DNA from 4 places in the Ventrimonas faecis genome. Region 1 is predicted to be linked to each of the others. Evidence: predicted binding sites of a transcription regulator. Region 1 holds the regulator's gene; each other region holds the start of a gene.
The links. Region 1 encodes Rex, which represses fermentation and respiration genes when NADH is low (regulators of the CRP and FNR family bind a similar motif). Its sites were predicted from a motif close to ATTGTTAANTANTTAACAAT; they were not measured.
Positions count from the first base shown of each region.

Region 2: adhE (bifunctional acetaldehyde-CoA/alcohol dehydrogenase) is a predicted target of Rex. The motif match lies at 1,153-1,172, and genes of this name have one in related genera.
Region 3: WMO41_RS11450 (acyl-CoA dehydrogenase family protein) is a predicted target of Rex. The motif match lies at 944-963, and genes of this name have one in related genera.
Region 4: WMO41_RS11205 (NAD(P)-binding protein) is a predicted target of Rex. The motif match lies at 2,225-2,244, and genes of this name have one in related genera.

Region 1 is NZ_JBBMFJ010000003.1:169,808-174,084, forward strand. It holds gene abc-f (ribosomal protection-like ABC-F family protein) at 1-1,203, opposite strand, end outside; gene WMO41_RS02985 (redox-sensing transcriptional repressor Rex) at 1,381-2,052, shown strand; gene WMO41_RS02990 (NAD(P)H-hydrate dehydratase) at 2,178-3,698, shown strand; gene alr (alanine racemase) at 3,748-4,277, shown strand, end outside.
Region 2 is NZ_JBBMFJ010000025.1:22,543-26,819, forward strand. It holds gene WMO41_RS11635 (ParB/RepB/Spo0J family partition protein) at 1-446, shown strand, start outside; gene WMO41_RS11640 (DUF4446 family protein) at 477-998, shown strand; gene adhE (bifunctional acetaldehyde-CoA/alcohol dehydrogenase) at 1,226-3,838, shown strand; gene WMO41_RS11650 (WHG domain-containing protein) at 4,036-4,277, shown strand, end outside.
Region 3 is NZ_JBBMFJ010000024.1:40,409-44,685, reverse strand. It holds gene WMO41_RS11460 (tRNA threonylcarbamoyladenosine dehydratase) at 1-430, shown strand, start outside; gene WMO41_RS11455 (PaaI family thioesterase) at 527-931, opposite strand; gene WMO41_RS11450 (acyl-CoA dehydrogenase family protein) at 1,244-2,428, shown strand; gene WMO41_RS11445 (CoA transferase) at 2,618-3,853, shown strand; gene WMO41_RS11440 (acyl-CoA dehydrogenase family protein) at 3,956-4,277, shown strand, end outside.
Region 4 is NZ_JBBMFJ010000023.1:47,488-51,764, forward strand. It holds gene WMO41_RS11190 (AtpZ/AtpI family protein) at 1-134, opposite strand, end outside; gene WMO41_RS11195 (NAD(P)-dependent malic enzyme) at 435-1,622, opposite strand; gene WMO41_RS11200 (cupin domain-containing protein) at 1,798-2,127, shown strand; gene WMO41_RS11205 (NAD(P)-binding protein) at 2,402-4,234, shown strand; gene WMO41_RS11210 ([FeFe] hydrogenase, group A) at 4,228-4,277, shown strand, end outside.

The DNA of each region.
Region 1 (4,277 bases):
GACATGGTGCTCCTGATCGTAGTAGCCAATGTGGACCTTGGAGCCTAAGGTGATGGTGCCGGAGTCTGCCGGAAGCATGCCGTTGATGATCTTTAAGATGGTGGTTTTTCCGGTTCCGTTGTTGCCGATGATGGCTACCCGCTCGCCGCGTTTGACTTCCATGTCCACATGGGAGAACAGGTGCGTGCTGCCAAAGGATTTGCTTAAGTCCCGGATGGTAAGCACGTCGTTCCCGCTCACGATGTTTGGCTCCAGGCTGATGCGCATCTCGTCCTGGATCTCTGCGGGCTTGTCCAGCACCTGGATCTTGGAGAGCATTTTCTCACGGCTTTCCGCCCGCTTGATGGATTTCTCCCGGTTGAAGGATTTTAACTTGGTGATGACCTCCTCCTGATGTTTGATTTCCTGCTGCTGGTTTAGCCAGGCCTTCATCTGGGCAGCGCGGATCATGGCTTTTTTCTCGCTGTAGGCCGTGTAGTTGCCGAGGTAAACGGAGGCGTGGCCCTGCTCCAGCTCCACCACCTTGGTGACCACGCGGTTTAAGAAGTACCGGTCGTGGGCCACGATGATGACGGCTCCGTTGTAGTTTAACAGGTAGGTTTCCAGCCAGGCAATGGATTCCATGTCCAGATGGTTGGTCGGCTCATCCAGGAGAATGATGTCCGGGCGGGAGAGCAGAAGCTTACCTAAGGATACGCGGGTTTTCTGGCCGCCGGAGAGGGTGGAGACGGTTTTGTCAAATTCGTCCTCGGTAAAGCCAAGGCCCTTTAACACACCGGTCAGTTCGCTTTTCCAGGCGTAGCCGTTCTCCAGCTCAAAGGTGTGGCTTAAGCGGCTGTAGGTGGAAAGCATCTGCTCCAGATCTTCTCCGGAGGCGTTCTGCATGTTTACCTCCAGTTCGCGGATCTGCTGTTCCATATCGATGATGGGCTGCTTGACTTCTTTTAATTCCTCGTAGATGGTGCGGCTGCTGTCCAGGTCCTGGTGCTGTGCCAGGTAGCCGAGGGTTTTCCCCTTTGCGAGAACGACTTCGCCGGAGTCTGCGGAAAGCTCTCCTACAATGATCTTTAACAGGGTGGACTTGCCGGCTCCGTTGATGCCGACGATGGCAGCCTTTTCCTGATCTTCTATATGAAAGGATACTTCGGACAGAATCTCATCCGTGCCGAAGGCTTTGTTTATGTGATTGCATGATAAAATCATAGATAACTCCATTTCGTTACGTTTTCTACTATAAGACTTATCAAGTATAATATAGGAATTTGGCACTTGTAAAGAGCTTTCTGTGTGTTTTTTGTTCAGGAATTGTTTGAACATTGACATAGATTTCGCAAGCGGTTATAATAGACTACAATAGTTTACGTATAGGAGATGTGCAGCATGGAAAACAGAGAGATATCCAAAGCAGTTATTACAAGGCTTCCGCGGTATTACCGTTATCTCGGAGAGCTTTTGGAATCAGGTGTAGAGCGTATCTCATCCAATGAACTGAGTACCCGGATGAAGGTGACTGCTTCCCAGATTCGTCAGGATTTAAATAATTTCGGAGGATTCGGCCAGCAGGGCTATGGCTATAACGTAAAATACCTGTATACAGAGATTGGCAAGATCCTTGGAATCGATCGTCAGCATAACCTGATCATCATCGGTGCCGGAAACCTGGGACAGGCCATTGCGAATTACGCGAATTTTGAAAAGCGCGGCTTCATCATCAAAGGTATGTTCGATATCAACCCGAGACTCATCGGCCTGGTAGTCCGCGGTATTGAAATCCGGGGCGTTGACGACCTGGAGCAGTTCATCAAGGACAATGACGTTCAGATGGCAGCGCTCACCATTCCGAAGACCAAGGCTCCGGAGATCGCAGACCGTCTGGTGAATGCCGGAATCAAGGCAATCTGGAATTTTGCCCATGTGGACCTGAATGTACCAGATGATGTTGTAGTTGAGAATGTACATCTTTCCGAGAGTCTGATGCGTCTGTCCTACCGTGTCTGCAGCATGCAGGACCGGAAAAAGGAAGAGGAAAGGAAGGCTCGCGGGGAATCCTAGAGGCAGAGTGTAACAGGGGTAAAAGCCGACAGGCGGGGACAATATAAGTTCTCCTGCCTGCCGGTTTTTTGAGTTTCGATCCACCCTTTACAGGAGAGCGTGCGGGCTCAGAGAGGAGACAGAACATGGATTACGCTGTAACGGCGCAGCAGATGAAAGCAATCGATCAGAACACCATACACGGGATCGGCATTCCGTCCATGGTACTTATGGAACGGGCAGCACTCGCCGTGGCAGAAGCCGCAGAGCATATGGCCGCAGAACGGAATCTTGGAAAGAAGGCCCGGATCCTGGCTGTGTGTGGTACCGGAAACAACGGGGCAGATGGTGTTGCCGCGGGACGTATCCTGCAGGGACGTGGATATGAGACCGTCCTTTTGTTTGCCGGCAATCCGGAACATGATTCGGAAGAGATGAAGGCGCAGAAACGGATTGCGGCAAATCTGAATCTTGCGCAGAGCAGGGTGTCAGAATACAAAGAAGCGCCGTGTGACATCATACTGGATGCGGTGTTTGGCATCGGCCTTGGCCGGGAAATCGGCGGTGAATACCGGAAAGTACTGGAAATGCTTGAGTCCATGCGGGAACAGTATGGGGCCGGAATCATTGCGGTGGACACACCATCCGGCATTCACGGCACCACCGGCGAGGTCATGGGGATTGCCCTGGAGGCCGATGTTACGGTGACGTTTGGTTACGCAAAGACCGGACTGCTTCTTGATCCGGGCAGACAGTATGCGGGAAAACTTGTGGTGGCCGATATCGGATTTCCTGAGGCCAGTCTGCTTAAGAGCGGCTGGGACGCAAAGGTGATCACGCCTGGGGATCTGACCTGGCTTCCAAGGCGCCGTCCGGATGGCAATAAAGGCACGTTTGGAAAGGTGCTGGTTATCGCGGGCAGCCGCGGCATGAGCGGAGCGGCTTATTTTTCCGCTCTTGGTGCCTACCGCACCGGGGCCGGGCTGGTAAAGATCCTGACGGTACAGGAAAACCGGCAGGTTCTGCAGACCCAGCTTCCTGAGGCCATTGTTAGCTGCTATGACCCGGAAGACGAGGAAGCCATGCAGAACATCCTGGAGCAGGAATGCGCCTGGGCTGATGTGATCGTGACCGGACCGGGACTGGGGCAGGAACCCTATACGGAATATCTGCTGGAGACTGTACTGTCGGACGCGTACGTTCCGGTTGTGCTGGACGCGGACGGCTTAAACTGCGTGGCGGCCCACCCGTATCTGACCCGGTATTTTACAGAGAACATCATCATTACGCCGCATATGGGCGAGATGAGCCGCCTGACTTCGGTCCCCATCGCGGATCTGAAGAAGGATCCGCTGGGAGAGGCAAGGGCCTACAGCGCCCGCTATGGAACCGTCTGCGTGCTGAAGGACGCAGTCACGGTAGTGACAGATAAGGACGGTGCTGCCTGGATCAACCGGAGCGGCTGCAGCGCCATGGCAAAGGGCGGTTCCGGGGATGTGCTCACCGGCGTGATCGCCGGGCTTTTAGCCCGCGGTATGGAATGCACAGAGGCAGCGGCCTTCGGTGTGTATGTACATGGCCACGCCGGACAGTATGCGGCAGCAGCGTATGGAGAGAACAGCGTGCTGGCCACAGATGTGGCAGACAGCATTTTAAAAGAAATATAAAAACGGTAAAAAAGACAGAAACGAGGAACAGAGTAAAAATATGAATCACATGCAGTATACACGGGTTTACGCACCGGTGGATCTGGACGCCATCGCCTTTAACATGGAGTCCATGCGCAGAAATATTGACCAGAAAACAGGAATGATCGGCGTGATTAAGGCCGATGCTTACGGACACGGTTCCGTTCCGGTAGCAGAGGCCATTGAGGATTACGTGGATGGTTATGCGGTAGCAACGGCAGATGAAGCCATGCTGCTGCGCCGCAATGACATCAGAAAGATGATCCTGATCCTGGGCGTGACCCATCCATCCCGCTATCAGGAGCTCATTGAGGAGGAAATCCGCCCGGCCATCTTTACGATGGAACAGGCAAAACCGCTGTCAGACATGGCTGTGAGACTGAAGAAAACCGCGAAGATCCATCTGGCTCTGGATACCGGCATGCGCCGCATTGGCATGGAGGCTGATGAAGCGGGAGCAGACCTGGCAGCAGCCATCGGAAAGCTTCCGGGCATAGAAATCGAGGGGCTGTTTACCCATTTTTCCAGAGCCGATGAGACGGAAAAAAATTCTGCCAT
Region 2 (4,277 bases), on a different contig from region 1:
AGGAGGAAATTGCGGAACGGGTTTCCAAGAACCGTACCACCATTACCAACAGTATGCGTCTGTTAAATCTGGCTCCGGAGGTACAGCAGATGCTGGTAGAAGGACGCATTGCCAGCGGACATGCAAGAGCACTTCTGGCTGTGGCAGATCCATACCAGCAGCTGGAGCTGGCAAAGAAGGTTGAAGCGGAGCGCATGAGCGTCCGCGAGGTAGAAAAGGCAGTGAAGCTGCTGGGTAAAGAGAAAAAGGAAAAGAAAAAATCCCAGGTGGATGAAGCAGTTGAGCTGGTATTTCAGGACATGGAAAACCGGATGAAAACCGTTATGGGAACCAAGGTTAATATCAGCCGAAAGGATAAGTCCAAGGGTAAAATTGAAATTGAGTATTACTCCGAGGCAGAGCTGGAGCGTCTTGTAGAACTGATTGAATCTATCCAGCCGGTATAGTGAAAAACGGAAGGACAGGAATGTATTAATATGGAAGGAAGTATTTTAAATAATCTGGGGTTTGATCCGGTGTATCTGCTGATCGCATCGGCGGTTTTGACCCTGATTCTGTTGGTTGTGACGGTGTTGTGCCTGATTAACATGAGAAAGCTTTACCGCCGGTATGACCTCTTTATGCGGGGAAAAGACGCGGAAACCATGGAAAATATGATTGTGGATCAGATGAATGCCATCATTGATTTGCAGTCCCAGGACCGTTATAATAAGGATTCTATCCGTACGGCCAACAAAAACAGCCGTGCCGCATTCCAGAAAATTGGAATTGTGAAGTATAACGCGTTTAAAGGTATGGGTGGAAATTTGAGCTTTGCCCTGGCTATGCTGGATTATACCAACACTGGTTTTGTGCTGAATTCAGTTCATAGCCGGGAGGGGTGTTATCTGTACCTGAAGGATGTGGAGCGTGGCGAAACCGAGGTTCTGCTTGGTGCGGAAGAGAAGGAAGCTCTGGAGCAGGCACTTGGCTATAAGGAGAGAAAACCAGAGGCATAGGTAAATAAAGTGTAGTGAACAGGCAATAGCAGCAGAAGCATCTGACTGTTATTGCCTGTTTTTTGTATACAAAATATGTACAGAAAAAAGATCATAAAATAAGAATAAAAATATTGACAATTATTTAACGAGTGATATAATACTAACAGGTTCAATTGTTAAAGAAATATCAATAAAATCAAGAAGTTTATAAACCCCATTTAAAAACCGTTGGAGGATAAGAAAACATGGCAAAGAAAGAGATGACAGCAGTTCCGGAAATCATCGACAACGTAGAGGCACTGGAAAAAAAGATGGCCGCTATGCGTGAGGCACAGAAGGTATTTGCTACCTACACTCAGGAGCAGGTTGATAAGATTTTCCATGCAGCAGCAATTGCAGCAAACCAGATGCGTATTCCGTTAGCGAAAATGGCAGTGGAAGAGACTGGCATGGGCGTTGTAGAGGATAAAGTAATCAAGAACAACTACGCAGCAGAGCACATCCACAATGCATATAAGAATATGAAAACCTGTGGCGTGATTGAAGAAGATAAGGCATATGGTATCAAAAAGATCGCAGAGCCGATTGGCCTGGTTGCAGCCGTTATCCCGACTACCAACCCGACTTCCACAGCAATCTTCAAAACCCTGATCTGCTTAAAGACAAGAAACGCCATCATCATTTCCCCACATCCGCGTGCAAAAGCCTGCACCATCGCAGCCGCTAAGGTGGTTCTGGATGCAGCTGTAAAGGCTGGAGCACCGGAGGGCATCATCGGCTGGATCGATGTTCCGTCCCTGGAGCTGACCAACACCGTTATGAAGGACGCAGATATCATTCTGGCAACCGGTGGTCCAGGCATGGTAAAGGCAGCATATTCTTCCGGTAAACCGGCTCTGGGCGTAGGCGCAGGAAATACTCCGGCCATCATCGACGAGACCGCAGACATCAAGCTGGCTGTAAACTCCATCATCCATTCCAAGACCTTTGATAATGGTATGATCTGTGCATCTGAGCAGTCTGTAACGGTTCTCGCACCGGTTTATGAGGCAGTTAAGAAAGAGTTTACATACCGCGGCTGCTACTTCTTAAAACCGGATGAGATCGAGAAAGTAAGAAAGACAATCCTCATCAATGGTTCCCTGAACGCGAAGATTGTAGGCCAGAGCGCTTTCAAGATTGCGCAGATGGCTGGTGTTACCGTTCCGGAGGATACCAAGATCCTGATCGGTGAGGTTGAGTCTGTAGATATCAGTGAAGAGTTCGCACATGAGAAACTGTCTCCGGTTCTGGCAATGTATAAAGCCCAGAATTTTGATGAGGCCATCGCAAAAGCAGAGCGTCTGGTTGCGGATGGTGGTTACGGCCATACTTCTTCCCTCTATATCAATCTGAACGAGAAAGAGAAGATGGCAAAGCACGCAGCAGCCATGAAGACCTGCCGTATCCTCATCAATACTCCGTCTTCCCAGGGTGGTATCGGTGATCTGTACAACTTCAAACTGCTTCCGTCCCTGACACTGGGATGTGGCTCCTGGGGTGGCAACTCTGTTTCTGAGAACGTAGGCGTGAAACACCTGCTGAACATTAAGACTGTTGCTGAGAGGAGAGAAAACATGCTGTGGTTCCGCGCACCGGAGAAGGTATATTTTAAGAAAGGCTGCATGCCGGTAGCTTTAAGTGAGCTGAAAGATGTCATGGGCAAGAAGAGAGCATTCATCGTAACCGACTCCTTCCTGTACATGAATGGCTATACAAAACCGATTACCGATAAACTGGACGAGATGGGCATTGTTTACCAGTGCTTCTCCAACGTACAGCCGGATCCGACCCTGGCAAATGCCATTGAGGGTGCTAAGGCTATGACTGCGTTCCAGCCGGATGTCATCATCGCGCTGGGCGGTGGTTCTGCAATGGATGCAGGCAAGATCATGTGGGTAATGTACGAGCATCCGGAAGTAGATTTCCAGGGCATGGCAATGCGCTTCATCGATATCCGGAAACGTGTTTATACCTTCCCGAAGATGGGCGAGAAAGCTTACTTTGTAGCAATCCCGACTTCCTCCGGTACTGGTTCCGAGGTGACTCCGTTCGCGGTTATCACCGATCAGGAGACCGGCGTGAAGTATCCGCTGGCAGATTACCAGCTGCTTCCGAATATGTCCATCGTAGATACCGATAACATGATGAGCCAGCCGAAGGGCTTGACCAGCGCATCCGGTGTGGATGTTCTGACTCACGCACTGGAGGCATATGCTTCTGTTATGGCAACTGATTACACCGACGGCCTTGCATTAAAGGCTATGAAGAATGTATTCGAGTATCTGCCGACTGCATACAATGACGGCAGCAACGTAGAGGCAAGAAGCAAGATGGCTGACGCTTCCTGCATGGCTGGTATGGCATTCGCAAACGCATTCTTAGGTGTCTGCCACTCCATGGCCCACAAGCTTGGCGCATTCCATCATCTGCCACACGGTATCGCAAACGCGCTGCTGATTTCTCTGGTAGTAGAGTACAACTCTGCTGAGTGCCCGAGAAAGATGGGAACCTTCTCCCAGTACCAGTATCCGCACACCATGGCCCGCTACGCAGAGTGCGCACGCTTCGTAGGCATTCAGGCAAAGAATGATGAAGAAGCTGTGAAGAAGCTCATTGATAAGATCGAAGAGTTAAAAGCTGCAGTCGGCGTGAAGAAGACCATTGCTGAGTACGGTGTAGATGAGAAGTACTTCCTGGATACTCTGGATGCTATGGTAGAGCAGGCATTCGACGACCAGTGCACCGGCGCTAACCCGAGATACCCGCTTATGAGCGAGATTAAGGAAATGTACTTAAGAGCTTACTACGGAAAATAAAATACAGAAAAATGGGAACGCCCCGGATGCGATATAAAACGCGTCCGGGGCGTTTTTGTGTGCCAGGAAAAACAGGAGCCGAGAGAATTGCGTGAGCTGCGGAACATATGCCCCGAAGGATAATCAGATATTGACAAAACTAATAATATTAGTCTACAATAAAACTAATATTATTAGTTTGCGGGAGGGAACAAAATATGGCGCACAAAGGACTGAATCCGGACGCTGTGGTAAAGGCAGCGGCGGAGCTGATTGAAAAACAGGGCAGGGAAGCCTTTTCCATGCGGCTTCTGGCGGAGGACCTGGGGATAAAGACGGCATCGCTTTATAATCATGTGGATAATATGGAGACACTTTTGGCGGAGGTATGCCGGTATGGCCTGTGCCTTCAGAAAGAGGTGGAGATGCAGGCAATGGAAGGAGCGCATGGGGAAGATGC
Region 3 (4,277 bases), on a different contig from region 1:
TTTTTCCCAGTATTCTTATGTGATCGATGCAGTCGATACCGTGACAGCAAAGCTGCAGCTGGTTATGGAAGCACAGGAAAAGCATGTGCCGATCATCAGCAGCATGGGTGCCGGAAACAAGTTAAACCCGGCTATGTTTGAAGTAGCAGATATTTACAAAACTTCCGTCTGCCCGTTAGCGAAGGTGATGCGCCGGGAACTGAAAAAACGTGGCGTGAAGAAGCTGAAGGTGGTTTACTCCAAAGAGCAGCCGACCAGACCCATCGAGGATATGTCCATCAGCTGCAGAAACCACTGCATCTGCCCGCCGGGCGCCGCTCACAAGTGCACCGAACGCCGGGACATCCCGGGTTCCAACGCCTTTGTACCGTCCGTAGTCGGACTGATCATCGCGTCAGAAGTCATCAAAGATCTGGCGAAAGCCAAATGAAAATTAGGGAACGAAACGAATAAGGGTCCGGAAGTGAAAGAATTCAATTCCCCGCACGCCCGGACTCTTTATTAGTTTTGCTTCAGTATTACTATTTTAAATCTCTTTTCCCAGGAACATCGTGAAGTTCCCCGTCACCAGCAGTTCTCCCTCTTCCCCGGTGATATCCACCCGGCATACGGCGGTGTGTTTTCCTTTGTGAACGATATTGGATTCTACATAAATGGTTCCGCCATTTACGCCGCGCACGAAGTTGATCCCGGCGCACTGGGTGACGTTGGTGACTTCATAAGCGTAGGTGCACATGCCTGCTGCGATATCACACAGAGAAAAGAGGAAACCTCCGTGGGCGTTACCGTACAGGTTCAAAGCTTCCTCCGCTACTTCAATCGAAAGACGGGCATGTCCCGGTTCAATCTCTAAAATCTTTAAATTTTCCTGTCCGCCGATGCGCTGGATGTGGCGGCGGATCCCTTCCATAATCTCAGGTCTTGTAATCATAAAAAACCTCCATTTGTCAAAAATATATCAGTAAAATAAGGAAATACATGTGCGAAAAAAGGGAAAAATGCTGGTTTTTACGCCAGATCATACCTTCACACGCTAGACTATATCACTGGAAAAATCCTTTTACAAGCGGAAAATAGAATGATAGGCATTTCCTATGAATCTGTTTTGTTCGTCCGGTTACAGCCGATTGGATATTTCCGGATAGGCACGTTATAATAGCATCATCAAGATTGTTAAAGAAATAGCAACAAAAAGCAAGAAGAAAACAATCAAAATAAACCACTCATATAAGGAGGATATCACATGAGCAAGTTAACAAAGGAAGAGTTCCAGGCTTACTTAAAACAGATCCGCGAGCTGGCAGAGGGACCGCTGGAAGAGATCCAGAAAGAGGTTGAAGTTACCAACAAGTTCCCGCAGGAGTTCTACGATCTGGCAATCGAGAACAACTTATACCGTTGTTCCTTACCGGAAGAGTACGGCGGATGGGGCTTAAACGAGCTTGAGATCTTACAGGTACAGGAAGAGTTCTCCAGAGGCCCGGGCGGAATGAGAATGCATCTGCACTACGCAATGGACTTAAACTGGAGAATCCTCGATGACTACGGCAGCCCGGAGCTGAAAGCAGAGTACATGTCCAAGTTCCAGAACAAGGAAGTATTCACCTGCTTCGCGCTGACTGAGGCAACCGGCGGTACCGGCGCTGACTTACATACCCTGGCAGTAAAAGATGGCGACAGCTACATATTAAACGGTGAGAAGACCCTGATCTCCCACACCGACTGCTGCGAGTTCGCATATGTCATTGCAGTGACCAACCCGGATTCCGACAAAGACGACAGACTTTCCGCTTTCTTCGTACCGATGGATGCACCGGGATTTGAAGTCATCAACATGCCGCACATGATGGGCTGCCGCGGTGCCGGACATGGCGAGCTGAAATTCACCAACTGCCGCATCGACAAGAAGTATCTGTTAGGCCGTGAGGGACAGGGACTTGAAATCGCGCTTCACTCCTTATCCGTATCCCGCGCCCACATTGCAGCCAGCAACCTGGGCATGGCACAGAGAATGTTAGAGCTGTCCCTGGCTTATGCAAATGACCGTGTAACCTTCGGAAAACCGATCGGAACCCGTCAGGCAATCCGTGTAAAGATTGCAGATATGTCCATGATGGTACACGCGCTGCGCTGCATGGTTTATGACTTCGCAAAGGCTTACATGGAGAATCCGACCGGCGAGTACATCGAGGAGAAGGCTGCTATGTGTAAGCTGTTCAGTATCGACACCACCAGAAGAGTCAGCGATGAGATGCTGGAGATCTTCGGCGGCGTAGGCTACTTTGAGGACTGCAAGTACGGCCCGGTTGAGAGACTCTACCGCGACTGCCGCGCAATGTGGCTGGAAGAGGGCGCTCCGACTGTTCAGAGAATCACCATTTCCAGAAATACCATCAAACACGGCGCTCACATGGAGTACGTGCTGTAACTTTTAGAAATTCGTAACTGTGAGGGTACTGAACAGTTACAGAAATTCCAATTATGTGATACCAGAAATAACCATATAGAGATTTGCCTAAACAGGGTCGTCAGGTTCCCGCTTGGACCTGGGGACCCTGCCCCCTTTAAACCGGTCTGGGATGCGAACCTGACCGGACCGAATATGGAGGAATACCTTATGAAACCTTTGGAAGGAATTAAAGTTGTTGACTTAACGACGTATCTGGCCGCGCCGACTACGGTGCGTGTACTGGGTGAGTGGGGCGCTGACTGTGTGAAGATTGAATCCGCGAAGGGCGATCCGGCAAGAACCCAGGGGGCAGTGTTCAACATGCCTTATAACGATGACGAAAATCTGGCTTTCGATGTAGCCAATTTAAATAAGAAATTTATCACTCTGAACTTAAAAGACCCAAAGGGCCTTGAGATTGCTTACCGCCTGTTAGCGGAGGCCGATGTGTTTGTAACCAATACCAGAACCAAGTCTTTAAAGAAGCTGGGACTGGATTACGATACCTTAAAAGAAAAATTCCCGAAGCTGATCTTCGCTCAGGTCCTGGGCTATGGTGAAAACGGACCGGAGAAGGATACCGCCGGGTTTGATGTAACCTGCTACATGGCAAGGGGCGGCGTATTCGGAACCACGGTAAACCGCGGCGATGCGCCGATGATCCCAACTAACGGCTTCGGTGATTTCCAGGTTTCCCTGGCCCTGGCTTCCGGCATCTGTGCTGCTTTATATGGAAGAGACAGATCTGGAAAGGGTGAGAAGGTAACCGTCAGCCTGCACCACGCAGCTGTTTACGCCCTCAGCACCGGACTCATTTCCGCCCAGTACGGCAACCAGTACCCGAAGAACCGTACCGAGGTAGTAAACCCGTTCAACGATGTGTTCCGCACCAGCGACGGCAAGTGGGTGTGCATCTGCTGTCCGGAGTATGACCGTGACTACGAAAAGATGTTTACCGTTTTAGATGCGCCGGAGATGCTGACCGACGAGGCAAAAGAGAAGTACCGCCGCTGCGAGAGTATCAACGCCAACGGACTGAATCAGGAGGTTGTGGCAGCGTTAGACCGGGCCATCGCAAAGTTTACGAGAGACGAGCTGATGGAGCGGCTGAAGGCCAACGACATGCCCTGTGAGGCCTGCATGGAGCCGGAGGATATTTACAAGGATGAGCAGGCGGCAGCCAACCATATCCTGGCTAAGATCCCGTATCCGTCCGGAGAACGCTTTATGCCGACCAACCCGATCCGCTTTGGCAGCATGGGAGAGCCGGAATATGTGATCGGCGGTTCCCAAGGCGCGCATACCGTAGAACTGATGAAGCATCTGGGCTACAGTGACGCGGAGATTGAGGAGGCAATCACTTCCGGTGCCGCAACGGGCGAGACGAAGCTTAAGAAGCTGTAAGGACAGAAATTTTATGGCAGGGCGGCCGCCGCAAACCGGACGGGCCGCCGGTCTGAAAACATAAAACAAGGAAGCAAAAAGAAAGGGGAAGGTGACACAGATATGAGCTTAATGTACACCGAGGAACAGAAAGCGCTGATCGCTCTTGTAAAAGAGATGGCAGAGAATGAGATCAAGCCGTATGTGAAAGATGCGGACGAAAAAGGTGAGTGTCCGAAGGAACTTTACAAATGGGGATTTGACATGGGACTTCATATGCTGGAGGTTCCGGCTGAGTTTGGCGGCGCCGGTTTAAGCTATGAGACCACCGCCATGATCTTTGAGGAGCTGGCAAAGGTGGATGCCGGTTATGCCATCACCTTTGTTACATCCTTCGTAGCACTGCGAAATGTGATCCTGGCAGGAACCAAGGAGCAGGGCCAGT
Region 4 (4,277 bases), on a different contig from region 1:
ACCATGAGCTTCGTCCCAAAATGGGAATCCACCAGATAACCTGTGTAAACACAGAGGAGAATCGGCGTCAGCACACTGAGCCCAAGCTGCGTTACCATAGCAAGACTGCGGAATACGCTTCTCTTATAATGCACTGTCTCCCACCTCTTTCTGCATTTTTGCATGTAACATATATTATAACCAAACTTTTTCACTTTGTCCATTATGAATAGATGTTTCGTTAAAAAATGGTGAATCTTGCACATTGTAAATATTTCTGTCATTTTTTTATCGAACATTTTCACAAAAATAACTGATAAAAATTGTCATACTTGCCAGTTTGATGCACATTTATACCAAAAAAACCGTCACACTCGAAAAATGTGACGGTTTTAACGATTTTCTGCCTAAATAACTTTCTTCTTATCTTAATATAAGTTTTAGGCTATCCTGTTTTATTTAATTTCTTCATACGGAACACGGTTGATGCCTTCCTCTACCGCTGCCTTCGCTACCGCATTGGCTACAGCCAGGGCAACCCGCTTGTCAAAGGAGGACGGAATGACATATTCCGGATTCAGTTCCTCCTCCGGGATGACTGCTGCGATGGCATGAGCTGCCGCAATCTTCATGTGCTCGGTGATGTCTTTTGCCCGCACAGCAAGGACACCCTTAAAGAGTCCCGGGAATACCAGCACATTGTTGATCTGGTTCGGATAGTCAGAACGTCCGGTACCAACCACTGCTGCGCCGCCTGCCTTTGCCTCATCCGGCATGATCTCCGGAACCGGGTTTGCCATGGCAAATACGATACCGTTATTCATGGTGGCCACCATCTCCTTGGTTACCAGATGCGGTCTGGAAACGCCGACAAAGATGTCTGCTCCCTTTAACGCGTCTGCCAGAGTTCCATGCTCTTTGTCTTTATTGCTGATGTGGGAGATTTCCTCCTGACCGGAATTTAAGTTCTCGTCACCTTCGCAGATGATACCGTTGATATCGCACATGATGATGTTTCCGAAGCCCATGGCGATGAGCTGTTTGCCGATGGCTACGCCTGCAGCGCCCGCGCCGTTGATGACAACTCTGAGCTCGCCCATCTTCTTGCCGGTCACCTTCACTGCATTCAGGAGAGCCGCGCCAACTACGATAGCGGTACCATGCTGATCGTCATGGAATACCGGGATGTCACAGCGCTCTTTCAGCTTTTTCTCGATCTCAAAGCATCTCGGAGCCGCAATGTCCTCCAGATTGATGCCGCCAAAGCTCTTGGAGATCAGGGCAATGGTGTTGACGATGGTGTCTACATCCTTGGAATCCACGCACAGCGGGAATGCGTCCACGCCTGCGAATTCTTTAAACAGGGCACATTTTCCTTCCATAACCGGCATACCGGCAGACGGACCGATATCACCAAGACCAAGAACTGCCGTTCCATCCGTAATAACAGCTACCAGATTGCCCTTACGGGTATAATCATATGCCAGAGACTCATCCTCCGCAATCAGCAGACACGGCTCTGCGACACCCGGGGTGTAGGCAATGGAAAGCTCCTCCGGAGTAGTCACCTTCGCGCGGGAAATGACCTCGATCTTACCTTTCCACTCTTTATGTTTTTCAATTGCAAGCTGTTTTTTATCCACCAGTTTATCCTCCTGAAATATGTTGTTAAATTTTATTCTATTTTAGTACAAAGGAAAAATCGCGTCAACCTTACAAAAATATTGTTATCCGGCATTTTTGTTGCCTGGACAACGGATTTTCTGTCCATTTATGTTTATAATAAAATCAGATTTCATACACCAAGGAGGTTTCACTATGAGCTTTATCAAAAATATCGACAAATCCGAGGTTCTCACCTTAAAGGAACAGGTTTCCTACCAGAAAGGCCAGGTAGTCAGCAAGCCCCTGGCTCAGAATGACGCGTTAAGCGTTACCCTCTTTGCCTTCGATAAAGACGAGGAGATCAGCACCCACGAATCCGGCGGTGATGCTTTTGTCACCTGCTTAGACGGCGTCGGCCGCATCACCATCGACGGCAAGGCTTACGAGCTGCACGAGGGCGAGTCCATCGTCATGCCGGCCAAGCATCCGCATGCCGTGTATGGACAGGAACAGTTTAAAATGCTGCTGGTTGTGGTTTTCTGATTTTTGTGGTATTCTGGTAAAAGCAAACTGACTGGTCACACCAGCAGTCAGACAAACGGGGCTGTATACAGGGGTTTTCTCTGCATGCAGCTTCTTTTTTGTTTAATTTCTAACAAACTTTTAGGAAATCTAAAAAATTTTTAGTTTTTCCTTGCTATTTTCACCGTCATTCTGTATACTGGGAGTCAGTTGCTAATGAGAAACATAATCAAAATAAACAAAACCGGAACTATCCCATCCATAGTTACCAAACAAAAAGAGAGGTAAATCAGATATGAGTCGTTTGGAGATTACCAGTCCCAACCAGGCGCAGCTTATGATCGAAGAGCTGTACAAAGACCTGGAGCGGAGAATCGAGTCCAGCCCGCCAGGCCTCTGCCCGGTTGACATGACCCGTGCTTTTGTAGAGATGTGCCACACCCACACCTGCGGCAAGTGCGTGCCATGCCGCGTCGGCCTGTGGCAGTTAAAGAACCTGCTCACCGATGTCATGAACGGCGAAGCTTCCATGGAGACTTTAAAGCTCATGGAGGAGCTTTCCCAGAGCATTATGAATGGCGCGGACTGTGCCATCGGTTACGAGGCTGCCTTTGCGGTATACCGCAGCTTAAAGGAATGCCGCGAGGACTATGAGGAGCACGTTCACCAGGGCCGCTGCACCTGCAATTACAGCATGCCGGTTCCGTGTGTTTCCCTGTGTCCGGCTCATGTGGACATCCCGGGTTACGTTTCCCTGGTGCGGGAAGGCCGCTATGCCGACGCCATCCGCCTGATCCGCAAGGACAATCCGTTCCCGACCACCTGCGGTTTTATCTGCGAGCATCCGTGCGAGGCCCGCTGCCGCAGAAACATCATCGACGATGCCGTAAACATCCGTGGCTTAAAGCGTTTCGCTGCTGACTATGCGGGCAAGGTTCCGCCGCCAGCCTGCTCCGCTTCTACTGGCAAGAAGATTGCCATCATCGGCGGCGGCCCTGGTGGTTTAAGCGCAGCTTATTATCTGCAGCTTATGGGACACCAGACCACCGTATTTGAGATGCTTCCGAAGCTGGGCGGCATGCTTCGCTACGGTATCCCAAACTACCGTCTGCCGAAAGAACGCCTGGATGATGACATCAACGCCATCCTGGAAACCGGCGTGAAAGTTGAGTATGGCAAGCGCATCGGCACCGACATCACCATTCAGGCGCTCCGCAAGGAGTACGATGCCGTGCTCATCACCATCGGCGCAAGCACCGATAAGAAGCTGGGCATTGAGGGTGAGTCCGCCGAGGGCGTCATCTCCGCAGTCCGCTTCCTGCGTGATGTAGGCAAAAACTTAAACCCGGATCTGACCGGTCAGGAGGTTGCTGTCATTGGCGGCGGCAACGTTTCCATGGATGCGGTCCGCACCGCAAGACGTCTCGGCGCAAAGAAGGTGTCCATCCTCTACCGCCGCCGGGTAGCCGACATGACTGCGCTTCCGGGTGAGATTGAGGGAGCAATTGCCGAGGGCATTGAAGTAAAAACCCTCATGGCTCCGGCTAAAATTGATGTAGATGAGAATAATCATGTGCGCGGTGTCTATGTCACCCCGCAGATGATCAGCAAGATCAAGGGTGGCAGAGCCAGCGTGCGTGCCACCGGCGAGCCGGATATCTTTGTTCCGTGCCAGACCCTGATCGTGGCCATCGGACAGGATATCGAGTTCCAGCACTTTGAGGAGGCCGGCCTTCCGGTCAACCGCGGCAAGATCCAGACCGAGCGCTACGGCGGTTTCGACAATATGCCTGGCGTATTTGCCGGCGGTGACTGTGCTTCCGGCCCGGCATCCGTTATCAAAGCCATTGCAGCAGCAAAAGTTGTTGCGGCAAACATTGACGAATACCTTGGCTTCCGCCACACCATCAGCTGTGATGTGGTGCTTCCAGAGCCAGACCTGCGCGACCGTATCCCGTGCGGCCGTGTCAACCTGACTGAGCGCGAAGCCTGCGAGCGCGTCTGCGACTTTGAGGGCGTGGAAAACTGCATGACCGAAGCAGAGGCCAGACAGGAAGCCAGCCGATGTCTCGGCTGCGACCACTTCGGCTATGGAATCTTCAAAGGAGGTCGTGAGAACAGATGGTAAATTTAAAGATCGATCATAACGAAATCTCGGTTCCGGAGGGAAC